3 regions of the Stenotrophomonas sp. Steno-C18 genome follow, and region 2 is predicted to be linked to each of the others. Evidence: predicted binding sites of a transcription regulator. Region 2 holds the regulator's gene; each other region holds the start of a gene.
The links. The regulator FliA, encoded in region 2, starts transcription of late flagellar genes. The targets are predictions, from matches to a motif close to TAAAGTTTNNCNNNCNNNGGCCGATAA.
Positions count from the first base shown of each region.

Region 1: a site for FliA is predicted at 1,672-1,698, ahead of AC06FE_RS11425 (methyl-accepting chemotaxis protein). Genes of this name have one in related genera too.
Region 3: a site for FliA is predicted at 1,621-1,647, ahead of AC06FE_RS11410 (chemotaxis protein CheW). Genes of this name have one in related genera too.

Region 1 is NZ_JBWJOX010000005.1:5,796-14,513, forward strand. It holds gene AC06FE_RS11420 (methyl-accepting chemotaxis protein) at 1-1,625, shown strand, start outside; gene AC06FE_RS11425 (methyl-accepting chemotaxis protein) at 1,750-3,915, shown strand; gene AC06FE_RS11430 (CheR family methyltransferase) at 3,933-4,778, shown strand; gene cheD (chemoreceptor glutamine deamidase CheD) at 4,775-5,374, shown strand; gene AC06FE_RS11440 (protein-glutamate methylesterase/protein-glutamine glutaminase) at 5,371-6,423, shown strand; gene AC06FE_RS11445 (Hpt domain-containing protein) at 6,476-6,784, opposite strand; gene AC06FE_RS11450 (HlyD family type I secretion periplasmic adaptor subunit) at 6,749-7,711, shown strand; gene acnB (bifunctional aconitate hydratase 2/2-methylisocitrate dehydratase) at 7,839-8,718, opposite strand, start outside.
Region 2 is NZ_JBWJOX010000012.1:90,810-99,527, forward strand. It holds gene flhF (flagellar biosynthesis protein FlhF) at 1-1,503, shown strand, start outside; gene AC06FE_RS18675 (MinD/ParA family protein) at 1,490-2,374, shown strand; gene AC06FE_RS18680 (RNA polymerase sigma factor FliA) at 2,371-3,117, shown strand; gene cheY (chemotaxis response regulator CheY) at 3,131-3,523, shown strand; gene AC06FE_RS18690 (protein phosphatase CheZ) at 3,523-4,143, shown strand; gene AC06FE_RS18695 (chemotaxis protein CheA) at 4,147-5,988, shown strand; gene AC06FE_RS18700 (flagellar motor protein) at 6,249-6,989, shown strand; gene motD (flagellar motor protein MotD) at 6,993-7,937, shown strand; gene AC06FE_RS18710 (ParA family protein) at 7,937-8,718, shown strand, end outside.
Region 3 is NZ_JBWJOX010000005.1:246-5,530, reverse strand. It holds gene AC06FE_RS11420 (methyl-accepting chemotaxis protein) at 1-486, opposite strand, end outside; gene AC06FE_RS11415 (hypothetical protein) at 569-955, opposite strand; gene AC06FE_RS11410 (chemotaxis protein CheW) at 1,083-1,577, opposite strand; gene AC06FE_RS11405 (flagellar brake protein) at 1,716-2,486, opposite strand; gene AC06FE_RS11400 (methyl-accepting chemotaxis protein) at 2,844-5,081, opposite strand.

The sequences.
Region 1 (8,718 bases), on a different contig from region 2:
GCGCCATGCAGCGCATGCAGCGCGACCTGCGCGAGCGCATCGAGCGCGACCAGGCCGTGGCTGCGGAGAACCTGCGCATCCGTACCGCGCTGGACTACTCCTCCACCGGCGTGTACCTGACCAACGAAGACCTGGAAATCGTCTACGCCAACCGTGCCCTGCTGGACACGCTGGTCCAGTACAACGACGCGCTGACCGGCGCCCTGTCCCACTATGACGCCAGCATCGCCCTGGTCGGCCAACCGGTCACCGCGCTGGAGCACAACGGCCAGGTCGACAACAAGGTGCTCGACGCACTGGAAAAGAACGGCGTGGCCCGTCGCCAGATGAGTTTCGGCGATGCCCAGTTCGCGCAGGCGATCTCGGTCATCCGCAACGACAGCGGCGTGGCCGTCGGCCACGTGGTCGAATGGCGCGATCGCACCACCGAAGCGTTGGTGGAGAAGGAAGTGGCGCGCGTGATCGAAGCCGCCGCCGCCGGCGACCTCAGCGGCCGCATCGAGACCAGCGACAAGGACGGCTTCTTCCTGCAGCTGGCCGGCCAGATCAACAGCCTGCTCGACGCCAACGCCAGCAGCCTGGAACAGATTTCCGCGCTGCTCTCGGCGCTGTCGCGCGGCGACCTCACCGTGCGCATGCATGGCCAGTACCAGGGCGTGTTCGCCACCATGCGTGACGACGCCAACGCCACCGCCGAGCAGCTGACCGGCATCGTTGGCCGCATCAAGCAGTCCTCGGTTGCCATCAATGCGGCCGCCACCGAGATCGCCAGCGGCAACAACGACCTGTCGCGCCGTACCGAGCAGCAGGCCGCCAACCTGGAGGAAACCGCCGCCTCGATGGAGGAACTGACCTCCACCGTGCGCCAGAACGCCGAATCGGCCCGCCAGGCCAACCAGCTCGCCATCGGTGCCGCTTCAGTGGCCTCGCAGGGTGGCGAGGTGGTCAGCCAGGTGGTGACCACGATGAGCGCCATCGAGGCCTCGTCCAAGAAGATCGCCGAGATCATCTCGGTCATCGACGGCATCGCTTTCCAGACCAACATCCTGGCGCTCAACGCCGCGGTGGAAGCCGCGCGCGCCGGCGAGCAGGGCCGCGGCTTCGCCGTGGTCGCCTCGGAAGTACGCACGCTGGCCCAGCGCTCGGCCGGTGCCGCCAAGGAGATCAAGGGCCTGATCGATGACTCGGTCGGCAAGGTGTCCGACGGCTCGGCGCTGGTCCGCAAGGCCGGCACCACCATGGGCGAGATCGTGGCCTCGGTGCAGCGCGTGACCGACATCATGGCCGAGATCTCCGCCGCCTCGCAGGAACAGAGCGCCGGCATCGAGCAGGTCAACCAGACCGTCACCCAGATGGACGAGACCACCCAGCAGAACGCCGCACTGGTGGAGGAAGCCACCGCCGCGGCCCGTTCGATGGAAGAACAGGCCGGCCACCTGGCCACCGTCGTGTCGGTGTTCCGCCTCGATGACAGCCAGCCGGAAGAACCCATCGCTACGCCGCCGCTCGCCAGCAAGCCCGAGCCGCGTCGCCCGGCACCCGCCCCGGAACCGGTGCGCCGGCGGGTTGCCGGCAACCGGACCGCGGTTGCCGAGCTGGCCGATTCGGACTGGCAGGAGTTCTGACCCACACGACCCCGGCTCCGGCCGGGGTCGTGCGTTATGCGCCGGCTAAACATTCGGCTCGCGCGGCCGATACACCCGTAACTTCCCCTTTCCCGCTCGCCCCCCACGGGCGCTGCCCTTTGCCATGAATCCCTACCGTCTCTGGTCGAACTACATCAGCAACATCTCCGTGCGGCGCAAGCTGAACCTGTTGACGGTGCTGATCGCGCTGGGCGTGATCGCGCTGTCGGTGATCGCCGCCCGCATGCAGTACGTGGATCTGTACGAAACCCGCAAGGAGTCGCTCAAGGCCCAGGTGGAGATGAGCCAGGGCGTGCTGGACTACTACGCCAACCGCGTGAAGGCCGGTGAGCTGTCGCTGCACGACGCACAGCAGCAGGCGCTGGCCGCGCTGCAGAACATGCGCTCCAACGCCGACGTCAACTACCTCAACGTCTACAACACCGACTACGTGCTGCTGATGCATCCGTTCCGCGCCGACCTGGTCGGCAAGGACATGAAGGACTTCCGTGGCGAGGACGGCGTACGCCTGTACTACGACCAGGTCGAGGCCGCGCGCCGCGGTGGCGGCTACGTCGGCTACACCTGGGCCAAGCCCGGCACGCAGGGCCCGGTCGCCAAGCTGGCCTACGCCGGCCTGTACGGCCCGTGGAACTGGGTGGTGTCCAGCGGCGTTTACATGGACGAGGTGCAGGGCCAGGCGCTGAAGTTCACCGCCATCATGACCGTCGCCGGTGGCGTACTGGTGCTGCTGGTGGTCGGCCTGAGCTGGGTCATCGGCAGCCGCATCGTCACGCCACTGCGCAACGCCACCGCGGTGGCCAATGCCATCGCGCGCGGCCGCATGGACAACACCATCCCCGCACCCAGCCGCGACGAGACCGGGCAGCTGCTCACCAGCATGCAGCGCATGCAGGACCAGCTGCGCGCGGTGATCGAGGCCCAGAATGAAATGGCCCGCCAGCACGACGCCGGCATCATCAGCTACCGCATCGACGCCGAGGCGTTCCCGGGCGACTACGGCGTGATGGTGGCCGAAACCAACGTGCTGGTGGCCAACCACATCGACGTGAAGATGCAGGTCATCGCCATCGCGCAGCGCTACGCGGTGGGCGACCTCACCCCGGACATGCCCCTGCTGCCGGGCGAGAAGCGCGTCATCACCGAGACCATGGCCACCATCAAGCAGAACCTGTCGGCCATCAACAGCGAGATCAAGCGGCTGGGCAACGCGGCCGCCGCCGGCGACTTCAGCCTACGCGGCGACGAGCAGCGCTTCGAGCACGACTTCCTGGACATGGTGCGCAGCCTCAACGCGATGATGCGCACCAGCGACCACAACCTGGAACAGATCTCGCAGCTGCTGCGCGCCCTGGCCCAGGGTGACCTGACCGCCACCATGCACGGTGACTTCCAGGGCGTGTTCGCCCGCATGCGCGAGGACGCGGACAGCACCATTGCCCAGCTTTCGGGCATCGTCTCGCGCATCCAGTCCGCCGCCGACAGCATCAACCTGGCCGCCGGCGAGATCGCCACCGGCAACAGCGACCTGTCGCGCCGCACCGAAGTGCAGGCGGCCAACCTGGAGGAAACCGCCGCCTCGATGGAAGAACTGACCTCCACCGTGCGCCAGAACGCCGACTCCGCCCGCCGGGCCAACCAGCTGGCCATCGGCGCGGCCGGCGTCGCCGCCCGCGGCGGCAACGTGGTCGAGGAAGTGGTGGTCACGATGGGCCAGATCGAGCAGTCCTCGCGCCGCATCGCCGATATCATCTCGGTGATCGACGGCATCGCCTTCCAGACCAACATCCTGGCCTTGAACGCCGCGGTCGAAGCCGCGCGTGCCGGCGAACAGGGCCGCGGCTTCGCCGTGGTGGCCAGTGAAGTGCGTACCCTGGCGCAGCGCTCGGCGGCGGCCGCCAAGGAGATCAAGGGCCTGATCGATGACTCCACCCAGCGTGTCTCCGAAGGCTCGCAGCTGGTGCACCAGGCCGGTGCGACCATGGGCGAGATCGTCACTTCGGTGCAGCGCGTGACCGACATCATGGCCGAGATCTCCGCCGCCTCGCAGGAACAGAGCGCCGGCATCGAGCAGGTCAACCAGACCATCGTGCAGATGGACGAAACCACCCAGCAGAACGCCGCCCTGGTCGAGGAAGCCAGTGCCGCGGCGCGCCTGCTGGAAGAACAGGCCATCCAGCTCGACCAGGCCGTGGCGGTGTTCCGCATCGAGTCCACCGGCGTCGGCGCGCCGGCCGAGGTCCCGGCCGCGCTGGCGTTGGCCAGTTGAACGGAGCACCTGCCAGCATGTCCAGCGTCGACACCACCCAGCGCGATTTCGAGTTCAACGACCGCGACTTCCGCCGCGTCTGCGAGCTGATCCATGCCCGTGCCGGGATCGCGCTGGCACCGGCCAAGCGCGACATGGTGTACGGCCGGCTGTCGCGCCGGCTGCGCTCGCTGGGCTTGCAGTCATTCAAGGACTACCTGGACCAGCTCGAGCAGCACGGCGGCGAGGAATGGCAAGCATTCACCAACGCCCTGACCACCAACCTGACCTCGTTCTTCCGCGAGCCGCACCACTTCGACAAGCTGCACGAGGAACTGCAGCAGCGTGCCTCGCATGCGCCGATCAAGCTATGGTCGTGCGCCGCCTCCACCGGCGAAGAGCCCTACTCCATGGCCATCACCGCCTGCGAGACGTTCGGCACGATGACCCCGCCGGTACGCATCCTCGCCACTGACGTGGACACCCAGGTGCTGGCCACCGCCAGCCAGGGCGTGTACGCGATCGAACGCATCGCCGGGCTGGATGCGGAAACCAAGCGCCGCTATTTCCAGCGCGGCACCGGCCCGAACGAGGGCAAATGCCGGGTGGTGCCGGCGCTGCGTGCGCTGGTGGAGTTCCGCCAGCTCAACCTGCTCAGCTCCCGCTATGACGTCGGCGGCCCATTCGACGCGCTGTTCTGCCGCAACGTGATGATCTACTTCGACAAACCCACCCAGCGCGCCATCCTGTCGCGGCTGGTCGAGCACATGGGCGACGACGGGCTGCTCTACACCGGCCATTCCGAGAACTACCTGCATGCGGCCGACCTCATCCAGCCATGCGGCCGCACCCTGTACCGCCGTACCCGCCGGAGCGGTGCATGAAGCCTTCCCAGTCCTATCCCGACGAGGTCATGCGCTACCGCGACAGTCGCTTCCAGACCGTCGCCGCCAAGCTGCTACCCACCCAGTACCTGGTCGTGGACGATGACACCGCGCTGACCACCACGCTCGGCTCCTGCGTGGCCGCCTGCATCCGCGACCCGATCCTCGGCATCGGCGGCATGAACCACTTCCTGCTGCCGGACGGCAACGTCGGCGACGGCGCGCCCGCACGCTACGGTAGCTACGCGATGGAACTGCTGATCAACGACCTGCTCAAGCGCGGCGCGCACCGCAAACGCCTGGAAGCCAAGGTCTTCGGCGGCGCCAACGTGCTCAAGGGCTTCACCAGCAACCCGGTCGGCACCCGCAACGCCGAGTTCGTGCGCCAGTACCTGCAGGCCGAGCACATCCCCATCGTCGCCGAGGACCTGTGCGGCATCCACCCGCGCAAGGTGTGGTTCTTCCCGACCACCGGCCGGGTCGTGGTGCAGCGCCTGCCGCATGCGCACGATGCCGAAGTGCTGGCCGCCGAAACCGCGGTGCGCGCCAAGCTGTCGCGCACGCCGGTCAGCGGTGGCGTGGAGCTGTTCGAATGAGCCTGGCCCCGCCCTGCCGCGTGCTGGTGGTGGACGACTCGGCGCTGGTGCGCCAGGTCCTCACCGAACTGCTGGCCGCCGACCCCGGCATCGAGGTGGTCGGCACCGCCGCCGATCCGCTGCTGGCGCGCGAGAAGATCAAGCGCCTGAACCCGGACGTGCTGACCCTGGACGTGGAAATGCCACGCATGGACGGGCTGGCCTTTCTCGAGAACCTCATGCGCCTGCACCCGATGCCGGTGGTGATGGTGTCCTCGCTGACCGAGCGCGGCGCCGATACCACCCTGCAGGCCCTGGCCCTGGGCGCGGTGGACTTCGTGGCCAAGCCCAAGCTGGACATCGCCCGCGGCCTGGAAGCCTACGCCGACGAGATCCGCGCCAAGGTCAAGATGGCCGCGCGCTCGCGCGTACGTGCCTCGGCGTCACCGCTGCGCCGCCTGCCCGTGCAGAGCGCCTCCAGCCACATCGGCTTCCGCACCACCGACCGGTTGATCGCCATCGGTGCCTCTGCCGGCGGCACCGAAGCACTGCGAACCGTGCTGGAGACCCTGCCCGCCGACGCGCCGGCCGTGGTGCTCACCCAGCACCTGCCTGCGGCCTTCAGTGCGGCCTTCGCCGAGCGCCTGGATCGCCATTCGGCAATGTCGGTACGCGAGGCCAGCGACGGCGAAGCCATCCTGCCTGGCCATGCCTACCTGCCGGCCGGCGGCAAGCACCTGCGCATCATCCGCGACGGCGCCCGCTGGCGCTGCCGCGTGGACGACACCGCGCCGGTCAACCTGCACAAGCCGGCGGTGGACGTGCTGTTCCGTTCGGTGGCGCAGAACGCCGGCGCCAACGCCATCGGCGCCATCCTCACCGGCATGGGCGAGGACGGCGCGCGTGGCCTGCTGGAGATGAAGCAGGCCGGTGCCGCCACCCTGGCACAGGACGAGGCCACCAGCGTGGTCTGGGGCATGCCCGGCAGCGCGGTGCGCCTGGGCGCGGTGGACGAAGTGCTGCCGCTGGAACGCATCGCCGAGCGCCTGCTGGCACTGGCGCGGGCCTGACCGCCCGCTTGCACGGCCTGGTTGCGCCGCGCTCAAGCTGCTGAAGCCGGGCTCATGCCGCCGCAGGGCACCTGCCGTCGCACAGCACCTCGCGCAATGCGATGGCCTGCGCCGTCGTGGTTTCCAGCCGGGCTGCCAACTCCGTCACCGCCGTCTCCAACAGCTGCGGGTGGAGCGGGTACTGGCAGGCTTGTTCCACACGCTCGCAAGCGTGCACCACCTCGCCGGCGTCCACCATCCGTGCACCGCCCTTTATGCCGTGCGCCAGCGCCGCCAGGGCAGGCACCTGCGGATCTTCCCTCCAAGCCAGCACCGCGGCCAGATCGTGGCGGAAGCTGTCGATTGCTTCATCCAGGAACACGCAGGCCAGGCCACCCGCGCCAACGCCAGCTACCGCGAGGCACTGAGCAAGGTCATCGCGCTGAAGGCCACCATCGCCCGCCTGCGCGCCGAAGCCTATGGCCAACCGCTTGAGTTCGATGCACAGGTACGCGAGTTCCCCGAGGAAGTGGAGCAGGAGACGCGTGCGTTCAATGCGCGTCGCCGTGCCCTGGTCGAAAGCGTCGCATCGCTGGAGCGCAGCTATGCACTGTCCATCCGCGAGATCAACCTGGCCGAACCGCTGGCCGCCAAGGGGCTGCTGTCCGACGTCGAACTGCTGCGCATGCGCCGCCAGGCCAACGACATCAAGTCGCAGGTGGTCGAGCGCCAGAACCGCTATCGCGCCGATGCCAACTCCGAACTGGTCAAGCTGGAAATGGAGCTCTCCCAGACCAACGAGAACCTGGTGGGTCGCGCCGACGTCGTCGAACGCACCACCATCACCGCGCCGGTGCACGGGACGATCAAGAACGTCCGGGTGAACACCATCGGCGGCGTGATCCAACCCGGCGAGCACATCCTGGAGATCGTGCCGCTGGAGGATCAGTTGCTGGTCGAAGGCAAGATCCGGCCCAAGGACGTGGCCTTCCTGCGGCCCGGCCTGCCCGCCACGGTGAAGATCACCGCCTACGACTACGCCATCTATGGCGGCCTGACCGGCAAGGTGGAGCACATCAGTCCGGACACGCTCAAGGATGACCAGAAGGCCGCGGCCGGCCGTGCGGACGACACGTACTACCGCGTGCTCGTGCTCACCGAGAAAAGCGCCCTGCAGGCGGGCGGCAAGGAGCTGCCGATCATTCCCGGCATGGTCGCCTCGGTGGAGATCCGCACCGGCGAGAAGAGCGTCCTGGACTATCTGCTCAAGCCCGTCCTCAAGGCACGCGAGGCATTCCGCGAACGCTGAGCCGTCGCTGACCACCGACACAGAGCGAGGCAGGCATGCTTCCTCTTTCTCACTCCGGAACCGCACCAAACAAAAACCCCCGGCTTGCGCCGGGGGTTTTCTGTTCAACACTTACTGCAGATCAGACTCAGGCGTTGACCGAATCGGCCACGTCCTTGTAGTCGGCGATCTGGTCGAAGTTCATGTAGCGGTAGATCGTGTCGCCATTGGCGTTGATCACGCCGATGTCCGCCATGTACTCCTCCTTGGTCGGGATGCGGCCCAGACGCGAGCAGATCGCGGCCAGCTCGGCCGAACCCAGGTACACGTTGGTGTTGCGGCCCAGGCGGTTCGGGAAGTTGCGGGTCGAGGTCGACATCGCGGTGGAGCCTTCGCGGATCTGCGCCTGGTTGCCCATGCACAGCGAGCAGCCCGGCATTTCCATGCGAGCACCAGCGCTGCCGAAGGTGCCGTACACGCCTTCCTTGGTCAGCTCGGAGGCATCCATCTTGGTCGGCGGGGCCACCCACAGACGGGTCGGGATGTCACGCTTGCCTTCCAGCAGCTTCGCAGCGGCGCGGAAGTGACCGATGTTGGTCATGCACGAACCGATGAACACTTCGTCGATCTTGGCACCGGCAACTTCGGACAGCGTCTTCACGTCGTCCGGGTCGTTCGGGCAGGCCACGATCGGCTCGTGGATGTCGGCCAGGTCGATCTCGATGACGGCGGCGTACTCGGCGTCGGCATCCGGCTCCAGCAGCTGCGGGTCGGCCAGCCAGGCTTCCATCTTCTCCACGCGACGGGCCAGCGAACGGGCATCGGCGTAGCCTTCGGCGATCATCCACTTCAGCAGCGTGATGTTGCTGTTGAGGTACTCGATGATCGGTTCCTTGTTCAGGCGCACCGAGCAACCAGCGGCCGAACGCTCGGCCGAGGCGTCGGACAGTTCGAACGCCTGCTCCACCTTCAGGTCCGGCAGACCTTCGATTTCCAGGATGCGGCCGGAGAAGATGTTCTTCTTGCCC
Region 2 (8,718 bases):
GCCCTGGCCCGCTCGGCCGTGGGTGCCACTGGCCGCTCGATCGACACCAGCGTGGAACTGGCGCCGGGCAGCCGCTTCGCTTCGTTGCTCAAGCAGCCGGCCGCCGAAGCCCCGGTCATTCCCGCCGCCATCGTCCCGGCGGCGGCCATGCCCGCCGCATTCGCCGCGATCGCACCGGCACCGGCGGCCGTGGCGACGCAGCACTTCGCCACCCTGCTGGCTGACGAACCGCCGGTGGTGCCGGCTTTCCGTCCTGCCGGCAGCGTCGCCGCCAAGGTCCCGGCAGCCAGCCAGGAGCCGTCCCAGGCCGCGACGGTCGACACGGTGCCGCCGGTGCAGCGCGCCCAGTTCCAGATCGATCCGCCGCAGCCGGAGCCGACCCCGGTACCGGCAGTGGCCGAACTGCCGGCCGCAGCGCCCGTGGCTGCTGCCCCGGTGGTCGCCGTAACCGCACCGGTTGCCGCGGCCACGACCGAAGCTGTCGTGCCCGTTGCGCCGGCCGTACCGGCCGTGACTGCAGCACCGGCAGCACCGGTCGCCATCCCGGTCACCCCGGAGACCGCCGCGGCGCTGAGCGTGGTGGCCTCCCGCCGCGACGACGAACAACTCATCCAGCTGCGCCAGGAAATGGCCGGCATGCGCCAGATGATCGAGCGCGAGATGCACCGCTTCACCGACGAGCGCCTGCGCGGCAGCGCGGTGCGTGCCAATGCGCTGGACCTGATGGACGAGTACGGCTTCGACGCGGGCCTGGCCCGCGACGTGGTCCTGCAGATCCCGGCCGACACCGACCCCAGCCGTGCCCGCGGGCTGATGCTGGGCCTGATCTCGCGCAAGCTGCCGATCGCCCCGGTCGACCCGATCGAGACCGGTGGCGTGATCGCCCTGGTTGGCCCGACCGGCGCCGGCAAGACCACCACCATCGCCAAGCTGGCCTCGCGCTTCGCCGAGGCCCACGCCCCGCGTGACGTGGCCCTGGTCACCACCGACACCCAGCGCATCGGCGCGCGCGAGCAGCTGTATGGCTTCGGCCGCCAGCTCGGCATCGCCGTGCACGAGGCCAACAGCGGTACCGACCTGAACCAGCTGCTGCAGAAGCTGGCCGACTACAAGCTGGTGCTGATCGACACCGCCGGGCTGGGCCAGCGCGACCGCGCCCTCACCGCCCAGCTGCAGTGGCTGCGCGCCGCCGGCCAGATCCGCACCCTGCTGGTGCTGCCGGCCAACACCTCCTTCCAGGACATGGATGAGGTGGTGCGCCGCTTCAGCGCCGCCAACCCGCAGGGCGTGGTGCTGACCAAGCTGGACGAGACCGGCCGCTTCGGCTCGGCCCTGTCCATCGCCGTGGACCACTGCCTGCCGGTGACCTGGGTCACCGACGGCCAGGACGTGCCGGAGGACCTGCACCGGGCCTCGGCGGCCAATCTCGTACTTCGCCTTGAAGATTTGCGCCGCGCGGCCGATATGCCCTGCAACCCGGAGTTCAACAATGCAGTCGCGTGAGTACGCCAAGCTGACCCACACCTTCCCGCTCGCGGCCACCCGGCGCGAGCCCGCAGGACCGGTGCGCACCATCGCCGTCACCGGCGGCAAGGGCGGCGTCGGCAAGACCAATGTCTCGGCCAACCTGGCCGTGGCACTGGCCGGCATGGGCAAGCGCACCCTGCTGCTGGACGCCGACCTGGGCCTGGCCAACATCGACGTGGTGCTGGGCCTGCAGCCCAAGCACACCCTGGCCGACCTGGTCGCCGGGCGCTGCACGCTGGAGGAAGTGATCATCGAGGGCCCGAACGGGGTGCTGGTGGTGCCGGCCGCGTCCGGCCGCCGCCACATGGCCGAACTGGCGCCGGCCGAGCACGTAGGCCTGGTCAACGCGTTCTCCGAGCTGGAACGCGACCTGGACGTGATGATCATCGACACCGCCGCCGGCATCACCGACAGCGTGCTGACCTTCTGCCAGGCCGCGCAGGACACCGTGGTGGTGGTCTGTGACGAGCCGGCCTCCATCACCGACGCCTACGCGCTGATCAAGGTGCTCTCGCGCGAGCGCGGCGTGGACCGCATCCAGGTCGTGGCCAACATGGCCCGTGATCCCAACGAAGGCCGCGCCCTGTACGAGAAGCTGGTGCGCGTCTGCGAGAAGTTCCTGATCGACGTCTCGCTCAACTACCTGGGCTGCGTGCCGCAGGACGACTGGCTGCGCGTGTCGGTGCAGCGCCAGCAGCCGGTGGTGAAGCTGTACCCGTCGGCACCGGCCGCCCTGGCCATCCAGGAGATCGCCCGCCGCACCGCGCGCTGGCAGGCCCCCACCACCCCGCGCGGCGGCGTCGAGTTCTTCCTGGAACGCATCATCCAGCAGAAGGTGAGCGCATGAACGCAACGGCCCATTACCGTGAAGTCCAGCGCAATGCGGCCAACGAGTGCATTGCCCAGCACGCCGACCTGGTGCGCCGCATCGCCCACCACCTGGCCGCGCGCCTGCCCGCCAGCGTGGAGGTCGACGACCTGATCCAGGCTGGCATGATGGGCCTGATCGAGGCCTCGCGCAGCTATGACGCCGAACAGGGCGCCTCGTTCGAGACCTATGCCTCGATCCGCATCCGCGGCTCGATGATCGACGAGATCCGGCGTGGCGACTGGGTACCGCGCTCGGTGCACCGTCGCGCCCGCGATGCCGCGGCCACCATTCGTCGCCTCGAGCAGGCCAGCGGCCGTGCCGCCAGCGCCACCGAGGTGGCCGAGGCGATGGAAATGCCGCTGCCCGAGTACATGCGGCTGGTCGAGGATGCCTCGCGCGGCCAGGTGCTGAGCCTGGAGTCGCGCATCGAGGACCAGGGCGAGCTGGACACCCCGGCCACCGGCGGCCCCACCCCGCAGCAGATGCTCGAACGCAGCCAGTTCGGTGCCGAACTGGGCAGGGCCATCAGCCAGCTGCCCGAGCGCGAACAGCTGGTGCTCTCGCTCTACTACGAGCAGGAACTGAACCTGAAAGAGATCGGCGCGGTGCTCGGTGTCAGCGAGTCGCGCGTCTGCCAGATCCACGGCCAGGCCACGCTGCGCCTGCGTGGTCGGCTGAAGATTTTCGAGTCGGCCGACGCCGGCTTCGAGGAACCATGAAGAGGAATTCCTTTTGAACAAGAACATGCGCATCCTGATCGTCGACGATTTCTCGACCATGCGTCGTATCGTCAAGAACCTGCTCGGCGACCTGGGCTTCACCAACACCGCTGAAGCCGAGGACGGGCATGCCGCGCTGGCCATGCTGCAGAGCCAGCCGTTCGATTTCGTGGTCACCGACTGGAACATGCCGGTGATGACCGGCATCGAGCTGCTCAAGGCCATCCGCGCCGATGCCAAGCTCAAGACCCTGCCGGTGCTGATGGTCACCGCCGAAGCCAAGCGCGAGCAGATCATCGAAGCCGCCCAGGCCGGCGTGAACGGCTACATCATCAAGCCGTTCACCGCGCAGACCTTGGAAGAGAAGCTGGGCAAGATCTTCGAACGACTGACGGCGAGCGCCTGATGGACCTGCCTGTCGAGACGCTGAGCGACAAATCGGCCCTGATCCAGCGCCTGCAGGATGCGCTGGCCGCGCTGGAAAACGGTGATGAAACCCGTTGGCGCCAGGAAATCGACGCCCTGGCCGCGCTGCGCGCGCAGCCAATGGTGGCCGGGCTGGGCCGGTTGGCCCGCGAGCTGGGCCAGGCACTGGGCGAGCTGCCCAGCGTGCCCAGCGAAGCCGGCGAGCTGGACGATGCCTGCGCGCGCCTGGACCACGTGGTGGAGATGACCGAAAAGGCCACCCACCGCACCCTGGACCTGGCCGAGGAATGCCGCGAGCTGACCGAACGGCTGCGCGCCGGAGGCCTCAACGCCGACCAGGACCAGCTGCTGGACCGCATCCGCCACAACCTCACCGAAGTGGCGCTGACCCAGAGCTACCAGGACCTGACCGGTCAGATCATCCGCCGCGTGGTGGGCATCGTGCGCCGCGTGCACGAGGGCTTTGGTGCGCTGGGCCTGCCCCCGGCCGAGGAAGACGTGCGCAACGCCGGCCTGGCCGGTCCGGCGGTCAATGGCCTGGACCGCCACGCGGTCAGCCAGCATGACGCCGACGACCTGCTGTCGGACCTGGGGCTGTAAGCCATGAGTGCCTTCGCCGACGACATCGCCGCCGATTTCATCATCGAAGCCCAGGAGATCCTCGATCGCCTGGGCGAGCAGCTGGTGACGCTGGAGCAGGCACCGGAAGACACCGACCAGCTCAACGCGGTGTTCCGCGGCTTCCACACGCTCAAGGGCGGCGCCGGCTTCCTGTCGATCACGCCAATGGTGGAGCTGTGCCATGCCGCCGAGGAAACCCTGGGCATGGCCCGCTCGGGCAAGGCGCAACTGCTGGCCCATCACTTCGATGCCGCCCAGCAATCGCTGGACTGGCTGCAGTCCATGCTCGACGCGGTGTCCTCCGGCACCGAGCCGGGCCACGCGCCGGCGGCATTGATCGCGCAGTTCGACGTCGGTACCGCACCGGTACCGGCACCGGTCGCGGCACCGGTCGCGCCGGCCGGTGACCTGATCACCGAGGACGAGTTCGAGGCCCTGCTCGACAGCCTGCACGGCAAGAGCGCGCCGTCGGCGGTGCCCGCCAAACCCGCCGATGACCTGATCACCGAAGACGAATTCGAGGCGTTGCTCGACACGCTGCACGGCAGTGCCGCGCCCGGCACGTCCGCCGCTCCGGCAGTGGCTCCGGCAGCGCCCCGCCCGGCGCCTGCCCCGGCCGCGCGCCCCACCGCGGCGGCCAAGCCGGCGGCCGCACCGGCCAAGGCCAGCGAGCCCGAGCACACCGTGCGCGTGGACACCAAGCGCCTGGATGCCATCGTCAACCTGATCGGCGAACTGGTGCTCTCACGCAACCGCCTGAAGACCCTGCGCAGCCGGCTCAAGGACGAGGAACTCGACCGCGCCGTCTCCACCCTGGACATCGCCACCGCGCGGCTGCAGTCGGCGGTGATGCGCACCCGCATGCAGCCGGTCGGCAAGGTGTTCTCGCGCTTCCCGAAGGTGGCGCGCGACGTCGCGCGCTCGCTGCAGAAGGAAGTGGACCTGGAACTGATCGGCGCCGACACCGAGCTGGACCGCAACCTGGTCGAAGCCCTGGCCGACCCGCTGGTGCACCTGGTCCGCAACGCCATCGACCACGGCGTGGAGATGCCCGACCTGCGCGAGGCGCAGGGCAAGCCGCGGATGGGCCGGGTGCGGCTGTCCGCCCAGCAGGAAGGCGACTACGTCAGCATCGAGGTGCAGGACGACGGCGCCGGCATCGACCCCGAACGCCTGCGCGCCAAGGCCCGCGAGAAGGCCTTGATCGACCCGGAGGCCGCCGCCCGCCTGACCAGCGAGGAATGCCTGCACCTGGTGTTCCTGCCCGGCTTCTCCACCAAGCAGCAGGTCACCGACATCTCCGGCCGCGGCGTCGGCATGGACGTGGTGCAGTCGCGCATCCGCGAGCTCAGCGGCCAGATCCAGATCCAGTCCGAACTGGGCCGTGGCAGCCGCTTCCTGATCCGCGTGCCGCTGACCCTGGCGATCCTGCCGACCCTGCTGGTCCAGGCCGGCGAGGACGTCTATGCCCTGCCGCTGGCCCGCGTGATGGAAGTGCTGCACGCCCCGGCCACCTCGCTGGGCTGGTTCGACGGCCGCGCGGTGCTGGACCGCAAGACCCACACGCTGGCGCTGGTGGACCTGCGCCAGTGGCTGGGCGTGACGCCGACCCTGTCGCCGCTGCTGACCATCGTGGTGCTGCAGGTCGGCGAAGCCCGCTTCGGCCTGGTCGTGGACCAGGTCCGCGGCCGCGAGGAAGTGGTGATCAAGCCCCTGCCGCGCGCCCTGCGCGGCCTGCGTGGCTACGCCGGCGCCACCCTGATCGGCGACGGCCGCATGGCGCTGATCCTGGACGTGGATGGGTTGCGCGGTGGGCAGGACTGACAGGCACAGCCAACTGTCTGCACTCCCCTTTCCCGCCTGCGGGAGAGGGTGCCCGCAGGACGGGTGAGGGCCGCTTTGCGCTGCACCGGGTGACGCTTCCCCCACCCCAACCCCTCCCCCGCAGGCGGGAGAGGGACTAAAGCAAAGCCTTCCCCGCGCGCGGGAGAAGGGCTGAAGCAGGTAGCTCCCCCGCACGCCGGAAGGGAGCGAACGCAACACCCCGATTCAAGACTGTCTTCACAAGGCCGATATCCAACACCATGGACCGACTCAGCATCATTGGACTCTTCCTCGCCCTCGCTTCGCTGGTGGGCGGCAGCATCCTCAAGGGTGCGGGCCTGTCGTCGCTGTGGTCGCCGGCCGCGTTCGTGATCGTGATCGTCGGCACCATCGCCGCGATCCTGCTGCATACCTCGCCGGCGGTGTTCAAGCACGCCTTCAGGATCGTGCGCTGGGTGATCCGCCCGCCGGCCAGTGACCGCCGCGCGCTGGTCCAGCAGATCGTGGACTGGAGCAACATCGCCCGCCGCCAGGGCCTGCTGGGCCTGGAGCCGCAGGTGGAGCAGCAGGACGACCCGTTCATCCGCAAGGGCCTGCAGTTGGTGGTCGACGGCGTGGAGCCGGACACCATCCGCCACATGATGGAAATCGAGCTCGGCAGCCAGGAACAACAGGACCTGGCGGCGACCAAGGTGTTCGAAGGCATGGGCATCTACGCCCCGACGCTGGGCATCATCGGTGCCGTGCTGGGCCTGATCGCGGTGATGAAGAACCTGGCCGACCCGAGCAAGCTCGGCCATGGCATCGCCGCCGCGTTCACCGCCACCATCTACGGCATCGCCTCGGCCAACCTGCTGTTCCTGCCGGTCTCGGCCAAGCTCAAGAGCGTGATCGCCTCCAGCACGCGCGAGCGCGAGATGGTCATCGAGGGCCTGATCGCCATCGCCCAGGGCGAGAACCCGCGCAACATCGAAAACAGCCTGGCCGGGTTCGTGAACTGAGCCATGGCACGTCGCAAGCACCACGAAGAGCACGCCAACCATGAGGCATGGGCCATCCCCTATGCCGACCTGATGACGCTGCTGCTCGCCTTCTTCGTGGTGATGTACGCCATCTCCTCGCTCAACGAGGGCAAGTACCGGGTGATGGCCGACTCCCTGTCCACCGCTTTCGGCGGCGCACCGCGCACCATCAGCCAGGTGCAGGTGGGCAACATGCAGATCCAGGGCGGCGGCCACGACACCCCGTCGGTGATCCGCTCGCCGAGCATGACCGGCGGCGCCATGGCCGACCCCACCCAGCTGCCGTCGATGGCATCGCACATGCGCATGCCGGTCTCCACGCGCAACCAGGAACAGCTGCAGCGCGCCGAGCGCCAGTTGAACCAGATCGCCGACCGGCTCAGTTCCGCGCTGGCACCGCTGGTCAAGCAGGGCGTGATCACGGTGCGCCGCACCGAGCTGTGGCTGGAAGTGGAGATCAACAGCGACATCCTGTTCGCCACCGGTTCGGCCTCGCTCGATGCCGGCGCCCGCGACACTCTGGGCAAGCTGGCCGACGTGCTGCTCGATGCCCCCAACGGCGTGCGCGTGGAAGGCCACACCGACAACGTACCGATCGCCACCACGCAGTTCCCGTCCAACTGGGAGCTGTCCGCCGGTCGCGCGGCCAGCGTCGTGCACCTGTTCGCCGACCATGGCGTGCAGCCGGCACGGCTGGCGATGGTGGGCTATGGCCAGTTCCGTCCGCGCGAAAGCAACGACCTGCCGGAAGGCCGCAACCGCAACCGGCGGGTGATGGTCATCATCCTGGCCGACTCGGCCGCAGCGGCCGACCTGCCCGGCGCGGGTACCACCACCGCCGGCACCAACGGCACCGACGCCCCCCGTGGCGACAGCTCCCCCGCTGCCGCCGCCTCGGTGCCCGCTGTCATCGAAGGAGTTCACTGATGCGTATCTGGGCCATTGCCAACCAGAAAGGTGGCGTCGGCAAGACCACCACCACCCTGTCACTGGGGCGCGGCCTGGCCGCGCGCGGGCACAAGGTGCTGCTGATCGACCTGGATCCCCATTCTTCCCTCACCCGCGCCTTCGGCGTGCCGTTCGAACCGGTGCCGCAGGGCGTACAGGAACTGTTCGCCACGCCGCCGCACGACATCGCCGCGCTGGCGCGCGCCAGCGACATCCCGGGCCTGGACTACCTGTGCGCGCAGGCGTCATTGGCCACGCTGGAACGCCGCAGCGCCAACCAGCCCGGCCTCGGCCTGGCGCTGCAGCAGGCCTTGGCCCGCCACGGCGACCGCCATGACTACATCCTGCTCGACTGCGCGCCCACGCTGGGCCTGCTGATGATCAACGCGCTGGCCGCGGCCGACCGCCTGGTCATCCCCACCCAGGCCGAGCCGCTGGCGCTGCACGGCCTGGACGGCATGGTCCGCACCGGCGAAATGGTCGAGCGCTCACGCAAGCGGCCGCTGCCGATCTCGGTGCTGCCGACCCTGTTCGACCGCCGCACCCGCGCCGGCAACGAGTCGGTGCGCGCGATGCAGGACCGTCACGGCGAGCGCGTCTGGGAAGATGCCATTCCGCTGGATACCCGCATCAGTCAGGTCGCCGGCCTTGTCCAGCCGATCCAGGGCGACGACTACCCCGGCCGCGGCCATGCCGCCTATCGCCGCGCGCTGGACTGGCTGTTGGCCGAAGAGGCACGCGTGCGGCCAGCGCAGGAGGC
Region 3 (5,285 bases), on a different contig from region 2:
CACGTAGGCCTTGCGGTGCAGGTTGCGGGTTTCGCCGACGAAGGTGTCGATGGCGTCATCGGGCAGGTCCAGCGACAGCATCTCCGTCACCGAGTCATAGGACACCGTGGCGGCCTTCCAGTCGGCAGCGAAGGCGTCGAACAGCTTCTTCTGCTCGGGGTTGTCGATCAGCTTGGGATAGCTGGCGATGGTGGCGTCGATCTCCTTGCGCAGTTCCTCGGCGCGGCGCTTGGCGTCGGCCTTGACCTCGTCACTGGCACGCACCAGGCCCTGGTAGGACGCGTTGCGGTATTCGCTGACCATTCCGCTCAGTTCACCGGTCGCGCGCAGGCTGGGCATGCGGTTGTCGGCCAGGTCGGTGGTGGCTTCATTGAGGGTGTACAGGCCACGGAACGCGACGATGCCCTGCAACAGCATGACGAACAGCACTACGCCGAAGGTAAGCATCAGCTTCGGCTTGAGTTTGAGCGAGTTGACCCACTGCATCTTGGAGATCTCCGGTGACGTCCCGCGCGCGCACGGGCAGCGTGCGCCGCACCGGCGGGGCCGGCGCGGCACCAGGCTGGGATTACTTGATGTTTGCCAGCTTCAGGCTGGCCGGCGAGCTGACTTCGATCTCGGCGCGCGAGGAGTCACGCTGGATCTTGCCGATGACGCAGACGGTCTTGCCTTCCAGCGACTCCAGCGGGAAGCCGAAGTTGCCACGGTTGGCGCCGGAGATGCGCGCGGAGAAGGTGTGGCGCGGGAACTGGCCACCCATGTGCAGGAAGGTCGGCTGGCCTTCGGAGCCTTCGGCGTAGCGGGCCTTCTCGACCTTGCCGCAGACCATGCCGTCCTTGCCGGCGAAGCGGGCGGCGTTTTCCGGCGGGATCATCTCGGCCGGGTCGGCGGCGACGTGGAACGAGGCGGTGGCCAGGACGGCTGCCGACAGCAGGCAAATCAGGTGCTTGGACATCAAAATCTCCGGGGATGACGAGAGGGCGCCAGTCGGGGAGGACGGGCATGCAATGGGCTATCGGCCGACAGGGCAGGCGGCTGAGGGCGCATGTTCGGAAATGTGATGCGCCTCCCGGTTGGTTGGATCAGGCCGCGGCTTCTTCGGTCGCCGCGGCCTGCCCGAGGTCGGCGGTGTCGAGCAGGGTTTCGATGTCCAGCAAGATCAGCATGCGGTCGTCCTGGGTGCCGATGCCGGAGATGAAGCGGGTGTCCACCGCGGCACCGAATTCCGGGGTCGGGCGGATCTGCTCGGCCGACAGCGGGATCACGTCCGAGACGCTGTCCACGACGATGCCGACCACGCGGTCCTCGACGTTGAGCACGATCATCACGGTGAAGGCGTCGTAGCGTGCCTCGTCCAGGCGCAGTTTCAGGCGCAGGTCGATGACCGGCACGATGGTGCCGCGCAGGTTGATGACGCCCTTGATGTAGTCCGGGGCATCGGGCACGCGGGTGACCGCGTCGTAGCCGCGGATCTCCTGCACCTTGAGGATGTCGACGCCGTAGTGCTCGGCGCCGAGGGTGAAGCTGAGGTACTCGCCGCCGGTGCCTTCGGCGGAAGTGGTACGCGTATCGTTCATGGCAGGTCCTAGTCCTGGCGTGGCGCCGGTGGCTGTTGCACCGGTATCGGCGCCAGGAGGCGGGACTTTAGCGACGGACGGCCACGGACGGTGGGGCGCGTTCGGCCAGGTGGGGTGCACGATGGCGCCCGGGCCGGGTCAGTCGCCGTTGCTGCGCGCCTTGCGTAGCCGATCGATGCGGAAGATGTACCGCTGGATCAGCGTGTCGGCACCGCGTGGCAGGTCGTCGAAGCGCAGGCCGGCGCGGATGGTTTCCATGCCGTTGGCCTGTTTCTGCTGGCGCAGGTTGCAGACCACCAGGGTGGTGGTCACCGGCGGCGCGTCGGGGATCAGCAGCCCGCAGCCGCGATAGCGGCCCTGCAGGGCGAGCAGGTCCTGCGGCGAGGGCAGCATCAGCGCCATGCCGCCGGCGCTGATGTCGATCACCCGCCAGCGGCTGGGCTCGCCGCCGTCCGGGTCGGGGATCAGGCAGTAGGGTGAGTCGCCCACCGGGGTTTCCAGCCGGTAGAACTCACGGCGTTGCAGGTGGTAGACCTCCTCCGGCAGCGGTACCCGGAATGCCACCCGGCCGTCCTGTTCGATGCGGCGGTGGCCGTGCAGCTGGAAGCGCACGGTGACCTTGTCGACCTGGCCAAAGCACAGCAGGGAAGCGGCGACCTCCGCGCTGCGGTTGATCGCCGGCAGCGGGCTGGCATCGAGCAGCAGGCCGTCCTCGTCCACTTCCAGCACGGCGCTGGGGAAGGACTGGTCGCGTCCATCCGGGTGCGCGTTGACCATCGACCGCTGGTCGATCATCTGCTGCAGCAGGTGCCGGATCTGGTGCGGGCTGCGCACCATGTAACGTTCATCGGCATACAGGTTGCCGGCGACGGTGGACGGGCTCGACTCGAAGGATTCGGGTACGGACATGGAGGCGCTTGCAGAGGGTCGAAGCCAGGGAACCCGCAATCGGTCTCCTGGAAACTGTGATATCGGCCGCTCTTTCTAACTCTTTAGGCGCACTGTTACGAGCCTTTTGTGTGACGCATGGCGTTTGCTGATGGTCGGAGAGGCGTGCGACGGCTTTCCGGCGCTGCATGGGTATCCCGAGCAGGAGCCGCTGGAATGGCGCGGCCGCAAGGCGGGAGCGCATTATGCGGGATGGGAACGGGCCATCGCCGCTCTTCGAACGGCCGTACCGTGCGGCGGTCGGTGGTGAGCGTTGGGCCAAAGAGGCCGGCGGTGGACAGGCCGGAGAGTTCCCGACCACCGCCGGCAAGCAACGGATCAGAACTCCTGCCAGTCCTCGCCACTGCTGACCGGTGCATGGACTGCCGGCTTGCCCGGGATGGCACGCAGGGTGGGGCGTGGCCGCGGGGCGGCCGGCGGCGGTACGCTGGCGGCAACGCGGGCCAGTGATGCGCTGACGGCGTCGGAGAGGCGGAACTGGGCCACTGCATCGGTCAGCTGGCGCGCCTGGTCTTCCATCGAGCGTGCCGCCGCGGAGGCTTCCTCGACCAGCGCGGCATTCTGCTGGGTGCTCTCGTCCATCTGCATCACGGTCTGGTTGACCTGTTCGATGCCGGCGGTCTGTTCCTGCGAGGCGGCGGCGATGTCGGCCATGATCGTGGTCACGCGCTGCACCGAGGCCACGATGTCGTCCATGGTGCTGCCGGCGCGGCGGACCAGTTGCGAGCCTTCGCTGACCTTGCCGACCGAGTCGTCGATCAATCCCTTGATCTCCTTGGCCGCGGCGGCCGAACGCTGCGCCAGGGTGCGCACTTCCGAGGCCACCACCGCGAAACCACGGCCCTGGTCGCCGGCCCGGGCCGCTTCCACCGCCGCGTTCAAGGCCAGGATGTTGGTCTGGAAGGCGATGCCGTCGATCACGCTGATGATGTCGGCGATGCGTTGGGAGGACTGCTCGATCGAGCTCATGGTGTTGACCACGCGCCCGACCACTTCGCCGCCCTGCGCGGCCACGTCGGCGGCACCGCGCGCCAGCTGGTCGGCCTGGCGGGCATGCTCGGCGTTCTGGCGCACGGTGGAGGTCAGCTCCTCCATCGAGGCAGCGGTTTCCTCCAGGTTGGCGGCCTGCGTCTCGGTGCGGCGCGACAGGTCGCTGTTGCCGGTGGCGATCTCGCTGGCCGACAGGCTGATGCTGCCGCTGGCGGCCTGGATGCCGGAGACGATGCTGGCGAGCTGGTCGATGCTGGCGTTGCCGTCGTCACGCATGCGCGCGAAGATGCCGTGGAAGTCGCCTTCGACACGACGGGTCAGGTCACCGTCGGCAATGGCCTGCAGCAGCCGCGAGATGTGGCCGAGGTTGTCCTCGGTGGTCTGCATCAGCGCGTTGAGCCCGCCGACCATCTCGCGGAAGTCGTGCTCGTAGCGGTCGATGTCGCCACGCTGGCTGAAATCACCGGCGGCGGCGGCGCGCGACAGGCGCTTGATCTCGTTGTTGATGGCCGACAGGCTGGCCTTGGTGCCGTCCATCGCGTCGGTGATGGCGGCCTTCTCGCCGGGCAGGCGGTCCATGTCCACCGACAGGTCGCCACGGGCGTAGTGGCGCATCACCTCGACCACCCGCATCTTCACGCCGATGTGCTGGGCGACCAGGGCATTGACTTCGCGCACCATGCGCCCGTACTCGCCGGGGAAGCGGGATTCGTCGATGCGGTAGCTGATCTGGCCCTGGTCGTGCTCGCGCGCCATGTCGGACTGCGCGGCGATCACCGCCTTGAGCTGGTGCTGCATGCGCTGCATCGAAGCCAGCAACTGGCCGACCTCGTCACCGCGTCCGGCATCGATGGTGCCGTCCAGGCGGCCGGTGGCGACCTCGTCGGCGGCCCGCAGGGCGTCCTTCAGCGGGCGCACGATGGCGCGCACGATGACCACGCCGAGGGCGACCGACAGCAGGCCCAGCAAGGCCATGCAGGCGAACAGTGCGTTGGTGCTGCGCGCCTGGGTGGCATCGGCGAGCGCCACCTCGCTGTCCAGGGCCGACACGACGTAGCTGCTGAGCTTCTCCACGTCGCTGAACAGGTCGCGGCGGCTGACGCGCGAGTGTTCGTTGGAGATCTGCTGGGCCAGCTCGAACTGGCCATCGGCCACGGCCTTTTCCATCTGCGCATGGGCACTGAGGTATTGCTCCAGGGTCTTGAGCATCTGGCCGTACAGGCGCTTCTGCTCATCGCTGGCGGGCAGGGCCTCGTAGCGCTTCTGGTGCTCGGCCAGCTTGGCGCGCTGGTCGGCGATGCGCTGGTTGTACTCGGCGACGAACGCCGGCTCGTGCAGGTGGGACAACTGTGACAGCTCGGCGATGCGGATTTCGGCCAGGTCGGCGCGGATGCTCTCCAGGTGTTGGACGGCCGGCATGTAGCGCTGGCTCATCTCGTTCAACTGGGTGGTGGCCTGCTTGAGGCGGACCACCGCGAACGCGCCCATGCCAACGGTGGCGACGGTGGTGAGGGTGAAAGCGATCGCGAGCTTGCGGGCGATCGTGAGGTTGCGGAAGAACTCCATCTCTTTCTCTCCGGATCGACTTTGCGGGTGACGCCCTCGCCCGAGGATGTTGCCGGCGCGTTGGCGCGGATAAGGCCGGCGTTCATTGCCGGCTGTTCAGCGGATAGCGGCGCGATCCGGAGGCGGCTTGATGGCTGAACAGGGGGTGTTTTATGAACTGAAAGGGCATGTGATGAAGTCGTGAGGATCGTGATGAAACTCTTA